DNA from 2 places in the Bacillus sp. SRL337 genome. Region 1 is predicted to be linked to the other one. Evidence: riboswitches for the same ligand, from Rfam matches in the RefSeq annotation. Region 1 holds a riboswitch; the other holds the start of a gene.
What was found. A riboswitch is a leader RNA that binds a small molecule or an ion and turns the genes downstream of it on or off. The one in region 1 is predicted to bind cyclic di-GMP.
Positions count from the first base shown of each region.

Region 1 (8,634 bases):
AATCCCCAGAGAAGCTGTCGCGAAAAGCCCGGAATCGAGACAGAATGGACTGGAATCCCAGAGAAGCTGTCGCGAAAAGCCGTGAATCGAGACAGGATGTACTGGAATCCCAGAGAATCTGTCGCGAAAATCCTGGAATCGAGACAGGATGGACTGGAATCCCAGAGAAGCTGTCGCGAAAAGCCCGGAATCGAGACAGAATGGACTGGATCCCCAGAAAAGCTGTCGCGAAAAGCCTGGAATCGAGACAGAATGGACTGGATCCCCAGAGAAGCTGTCGCGAAAAGCCCGGAATCGAGACAAAATTGAATGGAAACGCAAAGAAGCTGTCGCGAAATGGGCGGAATCGCGACAGAATGGACTGGATCCCCAGAAAAGCTGTCGCGAAAAGCCTGGAATCGCGACAGAATGGACTGAATCCCCAGAGAAGCTGTCGCGAAAAGCCTGGAATCGCGACAGAATGGACTGGATCCCCAGAGAAGCTGTCGCGAAAAGCCTGGAATCGAGACAGAATGGACTGGATCCCCAGAGAAGCTGTCGCGAAAAGCCGTGAATCGCGACAGGATGGACTGGAATCCCAGAGAAGCTGTCGCGAAAAGCCCAAAACCGAGACCCAACCCATGGCCCCAAAGGTATTGTCGCGGAAAACATTCATACGATTGACCACAATCCCGCCAAAAACCGCAGTTTACGAAAAGGTCCAGTAACAGCACCCAATCCCTTACCTTAACCGATGCCCTCTGTTCCATTCCGCTTCAACCTGCTCACTCCCCCACCCTCAACCTTCTCAAGAATCTCCTTTAGCAGCTTTTGGATTTGAAAATGATGAAAAACCGTCATTGAAATCAAGATGAAACTGAATAAAGCAGATAAAATTGTGCTTTTCAACAATCTGTTCATTACATTTCTGTTTACCATTGGAAGTCCTCCAGTTTGTATCATTTGATGTGTATTATCCTTCTGTGCGGAGAAACTATTCAGCTTGGAGCAAAAATGGATATTCATTACGGTGCTTCAGGAAGTACGGTATAATGGGGGTACTCTTATTAATACGATATTTTTGAATTGATTGTAGCTGCTGGAAATACCCCAAGGGACGAACTTTTCCCTGGGATACGGGGTTGTTGCTATCTGAATAAAAAACAGCTCTTTTCTTTCTTGTTTTTTAAGCTATTTCTAGTGAGTTTAGGCGATATATTTTGCCATTCATATTAAATCGCAACAAAGTTCAGGAAAGAGCATAGTAATTTAACAGTTGATTAATATTGCAGGAAGGTTTTTTACAATGAAGGAGAAGAAAAAAATTCTAGAAGCTGATCTTTATAAACCTATCCAGAAACACTTCACAAAAGAGGGCTACAAGGTGAATGGGGAAGTGAATGATTGTGATCTGACTGCGGTTAAGGGGGAAGACTTAATCATTGTGGAGCTGAAACTCAATCTGACGGTTGACCTGCTGATCCAGGCCACTAAACGGCAGCGGCTCACGGAGTTTGTGTACATAGCCATCCCACGCCCCAAGAATATGAGGTCGAGGCGCTGGAAGGATATCCGGCATCTGGTCCGAAGGCTGGAGCTTGGCTTGATCACTGTATCAGTTGAGAATAAAGTACCGAAGCCACAGTTTATCCAGCATCCGGAACCGTTCGACCTAAAGAAGAGCAAACAGGGAAGCAGCCGCAGGAGAACCCGGCTCTTGGCCGAAATCGAAGGCAGAAGTGCCGACTATAATGTCGGGGGCAGCAGCAAGACCAAGATCATGACTGCATATAAAGAAAGCTGTATTCAGATTGCCTGTTATCTGGAGCAGTCAGGACCACTTGCCCCGAAGGATCTGGTGAAGATGGGAACAGGTCAAAAGACTCAATCCATTCTTAGTAAAAACTATTATAAGTGGTTTGAGCGGATAGAACGCGGCATCTATCAGATTAGTGAAAAAGGCAGGCAGGGATTACAGGAATATCCTGAACTTACCGATTACTATATGGAAGAGTTCGACAAAATCCAGAGATCTTTGCCGAAATAATTTTGTGACCGCATCAGTCATGAATATTGCATCAGGGTAAAAGTACCTATATAATGAAAGTGTAAATAATTTCAAATTTAATTTGATAAAGGCAAACCCATCGAAAGGCGGGGACGCAAAGCTACAGGGGCTAAAGTCCAAAGACTATGCCAGCCAGCTGCCGGATTTTCTACGAGTCTAAAAGACTATTCCGGGGAGGAATGGTCTTTTTGTCATTCCGGCTATTTTACTTCAACCTCAGAGAACAGGAGCTTATTATGAATCTAACACTATCTGATATTATCACTGAAGGTAAGTTCTGGAATGTCTTTCAGCCAGTTTATGAGATTAACAGCAGCAGTCTGATTGGCTATGAGAGCTTGTTCCGTTGTGATTTCGATTCCAATCCTGAACTGGTGTTTTGCCATGCCAAGAGATCCGGGATTCTGTATGAATTGGATACAGCAGCCATTAAGCGGTCGATCAATGTCTTTAATGAGTACTTCTCCCGGAAAAATATGAGTTTTCCTTACCTTTCAGTCAACTTGTACCCCTCAACCATCAAGCATCCTTTTTTTGTTCAATTTTTACATAAGCTCCTGGAGGAAGTTGAGCTGCCTCCGGAAAAAGTAGTCTTGGAGATCAATGAAGCAGAGCAGAATGATGACTTTAATAAATTCAGGAACATCCTTCATGACTTGAAATCACGGGGATTTCTGATTGCAATGGATGATTTGGGAAAAGGGAACTCCTCATTGAAAATGGTTCTGGAGCTGGAGCCGCAAATCATTAAGTTTGACCGTTACTTTTCAAAGGACCTGTCAACCAACCCGAAAAAGCAGAGGCTGCTTAGAGCAATCGTTGACTTTGCAAAGGAAGATACCAGTTTCATATTGGAAGGCATTGAAACAAAAGAGGACCTGGCTGCTGCCAAGAATATCGGAATACAATTTGGCCAGGGCTATTATCTTGGCAGACCTGAAAAATTGGAAAACTGCGGCAGGCATCTGAAAGAAATCATTTCTTCTTATAACTTGTAATAAGGAGGTTCGCCATGGGGGTATGGATGTTAACTGGGGGCATTGCCGTTGGGATTGCGCTCTTCAAAGCCTTTGATTATATTAAGAATTCAGAAGCAAGAGTAAATGAAAAAAGGATATTTCAGCTTGTTGAAAGGTCTCAGGATATCATCTACTATTGTGAAATAAAGCCTGCACTTAAATTCAAATACCTGAGCCCGTCCATAGACAGCTTATTAGGAACTGGAATTCAGGTGCGCAGCATGGCAAATGCAGAGACTTGCATGGAAATTCTTCATCCGGAAGACAGGGGTATACTAGAGAAAAAACTTTCTGGAGAATGGGATTATAATCAGCCGATCGTCCAAAGATGGAAAGATACAGAAGGAAATTATAAATACTTCGAAGAATTTGCGACGCCAATCTATAAAAATGGCGAGATCACGGCTATTCAAGGAGTCATCAGGAATATTGATGAGAAGATGCAGCTTCAGGAAGAACTGGTTTACAAAGCTCATCATGATGGGTTGTCAGGATTATATAACAGGCTTTTCTTTGAAAACGAATCCGGGATACTCGATGAGTCAAAGGAACAGCCTGTGGCTCTCCTGCTCTGTGATCTGGATGAGCTGAAATATTATAACGATACGCATGGCCATAGAACAGGCGATGAACTGATAAAAGAAACCAGCAAGATTCTCAAGGCATTGCAAAATGAAGAAATTCTTGTATCCAGGATCGGCGGTGATGAGTTTGCCATCTTGATTAAGGATCCAGGGAGATATCCACCGGAAGAAATGAAAAACAACATCCTTCAAAAGATTGCGAGTTACAATCGCTCTAGTAAAAAAATTAACATCATGCTCTCGATAGGTTTTGCTTCCAGCCTGTCCTCGATCGGTAAAATGAATGAGCTGTACACATCAGCGGATAAAAATATGTATAAAGAAAAAAGAGGCAGGAAAAAGATGGTGAATGGATGTTCCTGAATAGCGGAAAATAAGAAAACGCTATATTTCGCAGGCCGTTCACCTTTATTAATGAGAAATAGTCAAAAATGAAATCACAGGAAAATACGTTTTTACATCCATATGACCAAATCGTATAGATTGCTGGATTTGCCCCTTGTATACTAAGGATTCTCAAAGGAAGAGGAGCTCTTTCTTTCTTATCGAGTTATTTCTGTTGAAGTGGGGACAATGAATTTCGCAATTCAGGTTAAACAGCCAGAAGGTTTACGAAAAGAGCCAGCGAATGTGCTCCTGTTCATTTGGTGCTAATTAAGTGAGTTATCTTGTTCACTGAAGAATTCTTAAATATTAATCAAAGTCGAGGACGAAATCTAAAAAGATTTCGTCCTCGACTGGTTTTGTTATTTTCTTTTTTTATCGATGATTGGATGGAGTTTGGCGCATCTTTTCTGCGTGCTATGCAGCAGTTATAATCCAAGGGAAATATATTTCACTTCAAGGTACTCTTCAATTCCATGATGCCCGCCTTCACGGCCCAGTCCGCTTTGTTTGAAACCGCCAAATGGCGCCTGGGGTGTGGAAGGAAGACCGTCATTCAATCCGATAATGCCATACTGCAGAGCTTCACAAATGGTAATCCCTTTTGTGATATTTTCAGTGAAGACATAAGCGGCCAATCCGTAAATGGAATCGTTGGCACGTGTGATTACTTCTTCTGTAGAAGAGAAGGTGGAAATCGGTGCCAATGGGCCGAAGGTTTCTTCCGTCATGCAGAGCATATTATCTTTTACATTGGATAGTATGGCAGGCCCGAAGTATAATCCTCCGCCTGTCTCTCCCCCGTATTCAAGGGATGCCCCGGCTTGCAGTGCATCCTCTACGTGTTTTTTGACTTTTTGGACAGCAGCTTCATCGATTAGGGGGCCGATATCGACTCCTTCGTCCAATCCATTGCCGACTTTTAACTGCTTCACTTTTTCAACCAGTTTTTCAGTGAATTTCCTCTCAATGTCTTCATGGACATAGATCCGATTTGAGCAGACACATGTCTGTCCTGCATTCCGGAACTTAGCTGCAATGACACCTTCAACGGCTTTATCGATGTCGCAGTCATCCATGACGATGACAGGGGCATGGCCCCCCAGCTCAAGCGAGACTTTTTTGACAGTGTCGGCAGCGCCTCTCATCAATAGTTTTCCTACTTCAGTAGAGCCAGTGAAGGTTAATTTGCGGACGCGGCTGTCGGAAAGCCAGGTTTCGCCGATTTCTTTTGCATCCCCGGTCACGACATTGACGACACCATTTGGTATGCCGGCTTTCTCGGCAAGCTCAGCCATTTTTAATGCAGTAAGCGGCGTTTGTTCAGCCGGTTTTATGACAACTGTACATCCTGTCGCGAGGGCAGGAGCAACTTTCCTGGTGATCATGGCTGCCGGGAAATTCCACGGAGTGATGACAGCTACAACGCCTACAGGCTGTTTTTGCACAAATAAGCGCTTGTTTCGCTGTGTTGCCGGAATCGTCTCCCCGTAAACGCGTTTGCCTTCTTCGGCATACCAGGAGATGAAGCCATTTGCATAATTCATTTCGCCGGCAGCTTCCTTCAGGGGTTTTCCTTGTTCCATAGTCATTGTTCTAGCAAGGTCCTCTTTGTTTTCTTCAATCAGTTCGTGCCATTTGAACAGTAGCTCACTTCTTTCATAGGCAGAGTAGTGAGACCATTCTGCAAACGCATCATATGCAGCATCCACGGCAGCTTTAGCTTCTGCTTTGCCGCCATTGGGAACGGTCGCAATAGTCTTTCCATCAGCAGGATTGGTGACCTCGATGGACGACAGGCTGCTCCCGGTTTCTGTTCCATTGATTCTCAACAGGTATTTCTCCATGATCATCCCTCCTGAAATTCTCGTCGTTACCCTTATTATATCAATGAAGAAATGAGTGTTGACAGGAATATGTTTCGGCAAAACCATGTTTTAATTCTTGAGAATTGCGGGTAAAGGCTTTTTGTGAAAAAAATTGAAGCAAAGTACAAACCTGCGCAGTTAGACCCCGGCACCGGAATCGGATGAAGAACCTTAAAGAAATGGAACCAGCTGTAAACAGATTTGGCCCCCTCCCAATAGTCAAAAAACAAACTGAAAAAAAACAGAAATAATGACCGCATTTTTAGTTCATCATAAAGGAGAATCAAGATGAATCATCCTTTAAATGCAGATCTATCCAGTTTTTTTACTCCCTATGACACATGTCATACTTTTGTCATGACAGGTATGTCTGCCATTATATTTTGTTATTCTTTATACTTTAATAACCAGACAAAACAGGAAAGGAACTATTTTAAATGACTAAACAAAAGACGACTTTATTAAGAAAACAAGTGTCTCCATTCGAAGGTTCGGAGACAGCCAAGAGTGTCTTTCAACTAGTAACGACGTTAACTCTGTTCATAGCTGTTTGGGTTTTTGCTTATTTTAGTCTTTCTGTTTCGTATCTCCTGACGCTGGCACTAGGAATCGTTGGTGCAGGTTTGCTGACGCGGATATTCATTATTTTCCATGATTGCTGCCACAATTCCTTTTTTAAGAAAAAGAAGGCCAACCAGATCATCGGTACGATTACCGGGATCATTACTCTGTTCCCATTTAAACAATGGCAGCACGATCACTCTGTTCACCATGCAACGAGTTCAAACTTGGATAAACGCGGTACGGGTGATATCTGGATGATGACGGTGGAGGAGTATAAGAATGCTTCTTTCAGGACGAAGGTTTCCTATCGTCTTTACCGTAACCCTCTTGTGATGTTCGGGCTGGGCCCGATTTATATCTTTCTGATTACCAACCGTTTTAACCGCAAGGGAGCAAGGAAGAAAGAGCGGCTCAATACGTATGTGACGAATATAGCGATTGCAGCCATCGTTGCAGTCCTGTGCTACATTGTGGGCTGGCAGGCATTCCTGCTTGTTCATGGAACGATTTTCTATATTGCCGGTATTATGGGCATATGGTTATTCTATGTCCAGCACACTTTCGAAGATTCCTACTTTGAGGAGAACAAAGAGTGGGATTTTGTATTGGCGGCGGTTGAAGGAAGCTCCTTCTATAAGCTTCCAAAACTCCTGCAGTGGTTCACTGGAAATATCGGTTTTCACCATGTACACCATCTTGCTCCAAGGGTTCCTAATTATAAGCTTGAAGAAGCGCACAAAAGCAATGAATCCTTGCAGCATGTTCCAACCATTACTCTAGCAACGAGCCTCAGCTCCCTAAAGTTCAAATTGTGGGATGAAACCAATAAAAAGTTTGTCCGTTTTAAAGATATCAGGTCTTTAAAAAATGTAGAGAACGTTACGGTGACAGACTGAAACAGTGCGATCCAGCTTTGACGGCTGGATCGTGTTGTGTATTCTGGGAGTTTTGCTGACCACTGTTTACGGGAATCGCTGATGTTTATTAAAGGCTGTTTTCGCATATATTGTTGCTTCCGGGAAAATCCCAAAAGCCGGATTTTTCCCCTGCATACAGAGTTGTCGCTCTGAACGAAGAGAAAAGCTCTTTTCTCTCTTGCTAAACAGGGGGGCGGTTCATACTCCACTATCTTTCGGAATTAGTATCAAATAGCAACAAAGTTTACGAAAAGAGCTTTATTAAAAGACAGCCGATAACGGAAGCAATGCGATAGTGAAAAACTCTTCTGGAAATACACTGTCAAACAGGCTAAGATGAAAGTAGAAAATTTGTAAAGGGAAAATGAGGTCTACTATGTTTAAAAGATATCTGGAGTTTCAGCGTAACAGCGGGATTTCCCCGTATATATGGTTCATTTTGTATATTCTGCCGTTTTATTTTATTTTTCAATCATCCTCCATGATCGTCATGATCAGCGGCACGATTTTAACCATCCTGTTTTTCGTCTTTTACCAGCTTGCCTTTTTTTCAAAGGGCTGGCGGGTCTATTTGTGGACGTTCATCTTGATAGGGATATCCACTGCCTCGACATCGTTGTTCAGCTATGTGTACTTTGCGTTTTTCCTTGCCCATTATATTGGGAACATCAGGGAACGCAGGACATTCCTGATCTTATACTTTGCCCACCTGATTACCACAACGATTTCAATCAATATCACGATTGTCCAGGAAGAGGCTCTATTTATCAAACAGTTTCCATTTGTCATCATCATCTGGATCAGTGTGATCCTGCTTCCTTTCAATATTCATAATCGGAAGGAACGAGGACAGCTGGAGGAGAAACTGGAGGATGCCAATAAGCGGATTTCAGAGCTGGGGAAACTGGAGGAAAGGCAGCGGATTGCCCGTGATCTTCATGATACCCTTGGACAAAAACTGTCTTTGATAGGCTTGAAAAGTGACCTGGCCGGCAAATTGATCAATAAGGATCCGGAGCGGGCCAAAGGGGAATTGAAGGATGTCCAGCAAACAGCAAGGACAGCCCTCAATGAGGTACGCAAGATGGTTTCCTCCATGCGCGGTATCCGCCTCGAAGATGAGCTCATCACTATATCCAAACTATTAAAAGCAGCCGAAATTGAATTTAAGGGTGTAAAGGAATTGGATTTGAAAAATGTTTCGCTGCTCACAGAAAACATTCTGAGCATGTGCCTGAAGGAAGCCGTCAC
Region 1 is NZ_OZ481793.1:855,649-864,282, forward strand. Features, by position in the region: gene AC4E8A_RS04180 (hypothetical protein) at 1-707, shown strand, start outside; gene AC4E8A_RS04185 (hypothetical protein) at 727-918, opposite strand; gene AC4E8A_RS04190 (DUF2161 domain-containing phosphodiesterase) at 1,286-2,026, shown strand; cyclic di-GMP riboswitch class I at 2,107-2,191, shown strand; gene AC4E8A_RS04195 (EAL domain-containing protein) at 2,284-3,045, shown strand; gene AC4E8A_RS04200 (sensor domain-containing diguanylate cyclase) at 3,060-4,013, shown strand; gene AC4E8A_RS04205 (NAD-dependent succinate-semialdehyde dehydrogenase) at 4,463-5,881, opposite strand; gene desA (Delta(5) desaturase DesA) at 6,340-7,362, shown strand; gene AC4E8A_RS04215 (sensor histidine kinase) at 7,760-8,634, shown strand, end outside.

Region 2 (8,634 bases), 820 kb from region 1:
AAAGAGGCTTCCGGAATTCTTTTATGAAGAAGAAATGGAAAATCTTTTGAAAGCTTGTGAAGGCGATAAGCCGATACAAGTCAGGAACAGGGCGATGTTTGAATTGTTTTATGCTACTGGGATAAGGGTAAGTGAATGTGCAGGCCTTCGAATGAAAGATATTGATTTCTCGTTGTCGACAGTCCTTGTAAAGGGGAAAGGCAGCAAGGAAAGATATGTGCCGTTCGGAACTTTTGCACATGAAGCTTTGGAACAATACATAAATATATCTCGCGGACAGCTAATGAAGAATGAAGAGCATGAATTCGTTTTCGTCAATTATAAAGGAGGCCCTCTGACTTCCCGGGGGATGCGTCATGTGCTGAATACCATCATAAAAGATGCTTCTTTAACCGGAAAGATCCATCCACATATGCTGAGGCATACGTTTGCCACTCATTTGCTGAACAATGGGGCAGATCTTCGTACAGTCCAGGAGCTTCTTGGACACGAGAATTTGTCGTCTACACAGATTTATACGCATGTTACAAAAGATCACCTTAGAAAAACATATTTAAATCACCATCCTCGTGCTTAAATGAAAAGGAGGTTATACAATTGGGAAATTTCCATGCAACAACTATCTTCGCTGTCAGGCATAAAGGCGAATGTTCCATGTCAGGGGACGGACAGGTTACATTTGGGAATGCTGTGGTAATGAAACACACTGCGAAAAAAGTCAGAAAGCTGTTTAATGGGAAGGTCGTCGCAGGATTTGCCGGTTCGGTGGCTGATGCTTTTACTTTATTTGAAATGTTCGAAGGAAAATTACAGGAGTTCAATGGTAATCTTCAGAGAGCTGCAGTTGAACTGGCAAAACAGTGGAGAAGTGATAAAGTGCTTCGCAAGCTTGAAGCTATGCTCATTGTCATGAATGCTGATGATTTACTTCTGATCTCAGGAACCGGGGAGGTTATTGAACCAGATGATGGGATTCTCGCCATAGGTTCAGGGGGGAATTATGCTCTTGCTGCCGGAAGGGCTTTGAAGCACCATAGCGGGGAACACTTAAGTGCCGAACAGATTGCAAAGGCCGCACTTGAAATAGCGGCCGACATATGTGTATATACCAATCACAATATCATTGTTGAAAACCTGTAAAGTCTTTTTCTTTATGTTAGGAAAACCACGCAGGAAAAGGAGTGTATCACTTGAAAAAACAAGCCAATCAGTTAACACCCAGGCAGATTGTCGATCGGCTGGACCAATATATAGTTGGGCAGAATGACGCTAAGCGAGCGGTTGCTATTGCGCTGAGGAACCGATACAGAAGGAGTATGCTCGCTGACAACCTTCGTGAAGAAGTGGTGCCAAAGAATATTCTTATGATGGGGCCTACTGGAGTAGGGAAAACAGAAATAGCGAGGCGAATGGCTAAACTTGTGGGGGCGCCGTTCATTAAAGTAGAAGCAACAAAGTTTACAGAAGTAGGCTATGTCGGCAGAGATGTGGAATCAATGGTAAGGGATCTGGTAGAAACTTCTGTCCGACTCGTAAAAGAAGAACAAATGGCAGATGTCAAAGAAGCGGCAGAAGAGAATGCCAACCGCCGTCTGGTAGAATTGCTCGTCCCTGCCAAAAAGAAAAATAGTAATTATAAAAACCCTTTTGAAATGATTTTTGGCGGCAATCAAGGAAATCAACAACAGGATGATGATGAGAAACAAGAAGAAACCTCAATTAATGAGAGACGAAAAGTCATAGCAGACAGACTGGCAAAAGGTGAACTTGAAGAAGAGTTCATCACTGTTGAACTTGAAGAACAGCAGGCATCCATGTTTGATATGCTTCAAGGATCCGGAATGGAGCAGATGGGTATGAACATGCAGGATGCCCTTGGCGGACTTATGCCCAAAAAGAAGAAAAAGAGAAAGCTGAAGGTGAAGGAAGCACGACCTGTCCTTATTAATGAGGAAGCACAGAAGTTGATTGATATGGATGAGGTCACACAAGAAGGGATTGTTCGTGCAGAGCAGACCGGGATCATATTCATCGATGAGATAGATAAGATCGCCAGCAAGAGCTCCAGCCAGTCATCTGGTGAAGTTTCCCGTGAAGGAGTGCAGCGTGATGTTCTTCCGATTGTGGAAGGTTCTACAGTAGTAACGAAACACGGGTCTGTCAAGACGGATTACATGCTGTTTATTGCGGCAGGGGCATTTCATACGGCAAAGCCTTCTGACTTGATTCCGGAGCTTCAGGGACGCTTTCCAATCAGGGTGGAGCTGAAGAAGCTTTCTGTCGAGGATTTTGTAAGGATTCTTGTGGAGCCTGATAATGCCATAGTTAAACAATATATAGCACTTTTAGAAACAGAGGGTATACAAATTGAATTTTCTGACGATGCTATTCGTAAGATGGCTGAAATAGCTTTTTCAGTGAACCAGAATACTGATAATATTGGGGCGCGCCGACTTCATACCATTATGGAAAAGCTGCTTGAGGATCTATCTTTTGAAGCTCCTGAAATCACAATGGAGAAGATCACTATCACACCTTCATATGTAGAAGATAAGCTGGGAGCAATCTCTCAAAATAAAGACTTGAGCCAGTTCATTCTATAAGTTTGCTGACGACCGTCCGAGGGTAAAAAATAATTGCAAACTACAAGGGATTTACAGTATCCTGATTGCGGACTATACCAGTCAATCGCGATTCTTATTTAATAATTTTTGAAACTATTTAGTTGCACTAGGAGGAAATGAAATGAATTTACTAAGTAAAACAAGAACCATCAACGCAATGCTGCAAAAAGCAGCAGGAAAACCTGTGAACTTTAAAGAAATGGCTGAAACTTTGAGTACAGTCATTATTGCAAATGTCTTTGTTGTCAGCCGCCGTGGAAAACTGCTCGGATTTGCTGTCAATCAGAAGATAGAGAATGAAAGAATGAAGAAAATGCTGGAAGATCGTCAATTTCCTGAAGAATATACAAACAGCCTTTTCAATATACAGGAAACTTCTTCTAACTTGGATATTGACAGCCAATACACTGCATTTCCAGTAGAAAACAGAGAATTGTTCCAAAGCGGCCTTACAACCATTGTGCCGATCATCGGCGGCGGGGAACGTCTTGGTACGCTGATTCTTGCCCGCCTTGAAGACAGCTTTGATGATGATGACCTGATCCTTGGTGAGTACGGTGCTACTGTTGTCGGTATGGAGATCCTTAGGGAAAAATCTGAAGAGATAGAAATGGAAGCCCGTAGTAAAGCTGTAGTACAAATGGCTATCAGCTCCCTATCTTACAGTGAGCTTGAAGCAATTGAACATATCTTTGAAGAGCTTGACGGAAATGAAGGATTACTTGTAGCTTCAAAGATTGCTGACAGAGTGGGAATTACAAGATCAGTCATCGTGAATGCCCTTCGTAAGCTTGAAAGTGCTGGTGTCATTGAGTCCCGTTCACTTGGGATGAAAGGGACATATATCAAAGTTCTAAATGATAAATTCCTGATTGAATTGGATAAATTAAAGACAAATTAATGAACTGGCCGCTAGTCCAAAAGGATTGGCGGCCATTTTTATTTCCGAGAAATATTATGGAGTAAAGGTGAAAAAACCTCAAAAGGGGTATAAAGACCTAATAGTAATGTAAGGGAAAGGGTTGAAATTAACATCACAAATAGTACAATAAGATTACAGACTATTTCCGACAATTTTCTACAACAATTCTTAGATAATGGCAAACTTTTCTGAAAAGGGAGGACGCAAAGCCACGGGCCTAAAGACAATTCTCTTTGTACATCGGCAGCCGGGTTACCTAATGGAGACATTGCATGTTTGCGGAGCGATCTCTATAGGGGTCGCTATATTTATGAGGAATTTAAGTGGGTTATTTTTCCATATGTGATTGGAAGACTTTCCCTAAAGATTTTTGAGCCATTACCAGTTATAGTATTGTAATGTGTCTGTAACATAAGCGGCGGTTTTCAGCAGAGGAAGACAGAAAAATGTTGGAAAAAAGTAGGGCTGATAGTCCTTTGGAAGAAGAAGAAACTTCCTTTAACAGCTTTGAATGACAGATTTTCTTAGAAAATATGGTAAAAGTCCTTCAAAAAAATGAATAATTAGTAGGAATAAAATTAACAGGATATTCATAGACACCTATTTTTCTTAATATTACAATAGAGACTATGATTCCGTAAAAAATGTCAAAATCCATTAATCTTTGACAAAATATTGGTTAGAGGTGTAAAAAATGAGCTTGTTTTCCAGCACCATTCAATCACTCGAAAATGGTTTGAACTATTCTTCGGCTAAACAGAAGGTGATATCTCAAAATATTGCCAATGTCGATACACCCAATTACAAAGCGAAGACAACCAGTTTCAAAGAACAGTTGAATGATTCCATCTCCACTTTCGAAGCAAAAAGAACGAATCCCCGTCATTTTGAATTTTCTGGCAGAGGAAATATCGATCTTAATGTCAGAAGTAAACCGTTCCAATACAATCACAATGGGAATGGGGTTGATATTGATAAGGAAATGTCAGAAATGGCTTCCAATCAAATCTACTTCAATGCTCTTTCCGACCGGATAAATGGTAAATTTAATTCTTTGAAATCTGTAATCAGGGGAGGTAAGTAGAAATGTCAATCTTTCATGGTATGAATACATCAGCTTCTGCGCTTTCCGCACAAAGGTTAAGAATGGATGTCATCTCATCCAATATGGCAAATGCAGATACGACAAGAGGAAAACTGGTCGATGGTGAATGGCAGCCTTATCAAAGAAAATCAGTGGTATTTCAGCCTGATGGGGAGCGGTTTTCTTCATTCCTAAATAAAGCTATGGGCACTAAGGATTCGGGGGCCATAGGTAATGGTGTCCAGGTTTCAAAGATAAAGGAAGACGATGAGACTCCTTTTAATCTGGTATATGATCCAGAACATCCTGACGCAAATCAGGATGGGTATGTAAGCCTTCCGAATGTCGATCCGCTTCGTGAGATGATTGATTTAATATCCGCTACCCGTTCATATGAAGCAAATGTAACTGTCTTTAATGCTAATAAATCCATGATGATGAAATCACTTGAAATCGGAAAATAAGGGGGATACTTATGGCGATACATAATATTTATTCAGCAACAGATAACAGATTAAGTACATCGTTTGAGAAAAGTAGCATTAAACCAGTACAAAATCAGCAGAATTTCGCTGATTTCCTGAAAAAATCCATTGAAGAAGTAAATGCCAGCCAGAAAGAATCCGATATGCTGACGGAAAAGCTGGTCCGTGGCGAAAATGTTGACCTGCACCAAATCATGGTCGCCTCCCAAAAAGCCAGTATTACGCTTCAGACGACAATGGAAGTCCGAAATAAAGTAGTCGAAGCATATCAAGAAATCATGAGAATGCCAATGTAACTTTTACGGTTATGAATGCCGCGTAAATCAGACAGAGTAACCGGGGGATTAAGATGAATGAAACTGTAAAAAAATACAAAGAACAATTAAATACATTTTGGTCATCACGAACCAAGAAACAAAGGGCTATGTATGGTGCAGCTTTGTTGGTGGTTATTTTAGCTGCTGCCATTACAGGATTCCTTTCAACAAGGACAGATCTTGTACCGCTATATAGCAATCTGGCCCCCTCGGAGACAGGAACGATTAAAGAAAACCTGGATGGAAGAGGTATAGCTTCGGAAATCACCGATGGCGGTTCAACGATAATGGTCCCTAGTGAAATGGTAGACACATTGAAAGTTGAACTTGCAGCAGAAGGAATTCCGAATTCCGGAAGCATTGACTATTCCTTTTTTAGTCAAAATGCTGGTTTCGGTATGACCGACAATGAGTTTGGTGTTATGAAACTGGATGCCATGCAAACGGAACTTGCAAACCTGATGAAAGGAATCGAAGGTGTTCAGGATGCCAACGTAATGATCACACTGCCTGAAAAAGGAGTATTTGTCAGCGAGGACACGGAACAGGCATCTGCTTCAATCGTCCTGAATACAAAACCTGGCTTTGATTTTGATCAGAAACAGATTAAATCCTTATACCATCTAGTATCGAAAAGTGTTCCAAACCTTCCTACTGATAATATCGTCATCATGAATCAATTATTTGAGTATTTTGAACTGGAAAATGAAAATTCTTCCTTTGGAGGAAGTGTAGTCCAGCAAATGGATGTTAAGAACCGGGTGGAAAAGGATATTCAAAAGCAGGTTCAAAGTATGCTTGGCACGTTAATTGGTTTTAATAAAGTGGTTGTCTCCGTTACTACCGATATAGACTTTACCCAAGAAAACAGGGAAGTAAACGAAGTAACGCCTGTTGATGAAGAAAATATGGAAGGAATCGCTGTAAGTGTCCAGAGAATCACCGAGACTTTCACCGGCAATGGAGAAGCTGCTGGTGGTGTGCCGGCTGCAGAAGATAGTGGTGATGGGCTCGGGACGTACGTAGAAGGCGAAAATGGCAATGGGGATTATGAAAGAATTGAAGAAACGATAAATAATGAGGTTAATAGAATTAGAAGAGAGATTGTCGAAAGTCCTTATAAAATCAGGGACATCGGTATTCAAGTGATGGTTGAACCGCCTGATCCAGAAGACCCTGCTTCTTTCCCTCAAGACAGGCAGGAAGATATCTCTCAGATTTTATCTACAATTATCAGAACTTCGATTGATAAAGAAACTGGCACTGAACTGACACCAGAAGCAATTGAAGACAAAATTGTCGTTTCTGTTCAGCCGTTTAACGGCAAGGTGGAATTTGACCAAACGCCATCATCCTCCCTGCCTTGGTGGACTTATGTTGTAGGAGGAATCTTGCTTGCTGTCATTATACTGCTGATTATTTTGATGGTAAGGAAAAACAAGAAAGTGGTTGAAGAGGAATCTGTATTTGCAGAAGAAAGTATGCCAATCAACATTCCTGATATCGGAACAGAAAAAGAGACTGAAGGCTCTGCCAGAAGAAAACAATTGGAGAAAATGGCCAGGGAAAAACCGGAAGAATTTGCCAAGTTATTGCGGACTTGGCTGGCTGATGAATAGGAGGGGACCATATGGCAAAACAGCGTGAAAAAGAATTAACAGGTAAACAAAAAGCTGCCGTTCTCCTTATATCGCTTGGCCCTGATGTATCGGCGTCCGTATATAAGCATCTTTCAGAAGAAGAAATTGAAAAGTTGACCTTGGAGATATCCGGCGTTAAAAAAGTAGAGTCAGAAGCTAAAGAAGAAATACTTGAGGAATTTCATAACATTGCCCTCGCCCAGGATTATATTTCACAAGGGGGGATCGGATATGCAAAGACTGTTCTGGAGAAAGCACTTGGCAACGAACAGGCTTCTGCTATTATCAACAGGCTTACTTCATCACTCCAAGTAAAACCCTTCGATTTTGCCAGAAGAGCTGATGCATCTCAAATCCTTAACTTTATACAAAATGAGCACCCGCAGACCATTGCATTAATTCTTTCTTATTTAAATCCTCAGCAGGCGGGACAAATACTATCTGAATTGTCTCAGGAAGTGCAGGCGGATATTGCAAGGCGTATTGCCTTAATGGACGGAACTTCCCCGGAAGTAATCAGTGAAGTGGAGGCGATTTTAGAAAGGAAGCTATCAACCACGGTCACCCAGGATTATTCGCAGACAGGGGGAGTTGAAGCTGTTGTTGAAGTGCTGAATGGTGTTGATAGGTCTACTGAAAAAACAATTTTGGACGCGCTTGAGATCCAGGATCCGGAACTTGCAGAAGAAATTAAGAAGCGGATGTTCGTGTTTGAAGATATCGTCACATTGGACAACCGTTCGATTCAGAGAGTCATCCGCGACAGTGAAAATGAAGACTTGCTTCTGTCTCTAAAAGTATCCAGTGAGGAAGTCAAAGATATTGTCTTCCGGAACATGTCTGCCAGAATGGTTGAAACATTCAAAGAAGAAATGGAATTCATGGGGCCAGTCAGGCTGCGTGATGTGGAAGAAGCGCAGTCAAGAATTGTCAGTGTGATCAGAAGGCTCGAAGACGCAGGTGAAATCATCATTGCCCGTGGTGGAGGAGACGATATCATTGTCTAAAGTAATAAAGAATATGCAAGCCTTTACTAGTCAGAACCGTCAAGCGAAGGTCATTTCTTTGAGGAATATACACGGATCGTCTGAAGAAAGTGGAGAAGTGAACTTTCCAGAAAGTCAAGGGGCTCAGCCAAACCGTGAAAACATTTTACGGGATGCAGAGGCGGAAGCAGAGCGGATTCTTGAATCAGCGAGGACAGAAGCAAAAAGGCAGGAAGATGAAGCTGCTGCACTGAAATCAAGCTGGGCTCAGGAGAAAGAGCTTTTACAGCAGGAAGCGTATCAAGAGGCGTATCTCCAAGGACTGGATGAAGGAAGGGAAAAGGGGATGGAAGAATACAGACTGCATATCAATGAAGCAGTCGAAGTCCTATCCCGCGCCAAAGATGATTATTATGCTCATATTGAAAAAGCGGAAAGGGTCATCTTGGAACTGGGCATGGAGACAGCAGAAAAGATCATAGGCAGGGCATTAGATGAAAACCCATCAGTATTTCTCGATATTATCAAACGGGCAATAAAGGAAGTGAAAGAACTGCCTGAGGTTCAAATACATGT
Region 2 is NZ_OZ481793.1:1,671,926-1,680,559, forward strand. Features, by position in the region: gene xerC (tyrosine recombinase XerC) at 1-577, shown strand, start outside; gene hslV (ATP-dependent protease subunit HslV) at 598-1,140, shown strand; gene hslU (ATP-dependent protease ATPase subunit HslU) at 1,191-2,603, shown strand; gene codY (GTP-sensing pleiotropic transcriptional regulator CodY) at 2,746-3,525, shown strand; cyclic di-GMP riboswitch class I at 3,714-3,806, shown strand; gene flgB (flagellar basal body rod protein FlgB) at 4,241-4,630, shown strand; gene flgC (flagellar basal body rod protein FlgC) at 4,633-5,094, shown strand; gene fliE (flagellar hook-basal body complex protein FliE) at 5,106-5,411, shown strand; gene fliF (flagellar basal-body MS-ring/collar protein FliF) at 5,465-7,051, shown strand; gene fliG (flagellar motor switch protein FliG) at 7,063-8,079, shown strand; gene fliH (flagellar assembly protein FliH) at 8,072-8,634, shown strand, end outside.
Region 2: linked by a shared signal. The riboswitch ahead of flgB (flagellar basal body rod protein FlgB) and the one ahead of AC4E8A_RS04195 (EAL domain-containing protein) in region 1 are both predicted to bind cyclic di-GMP.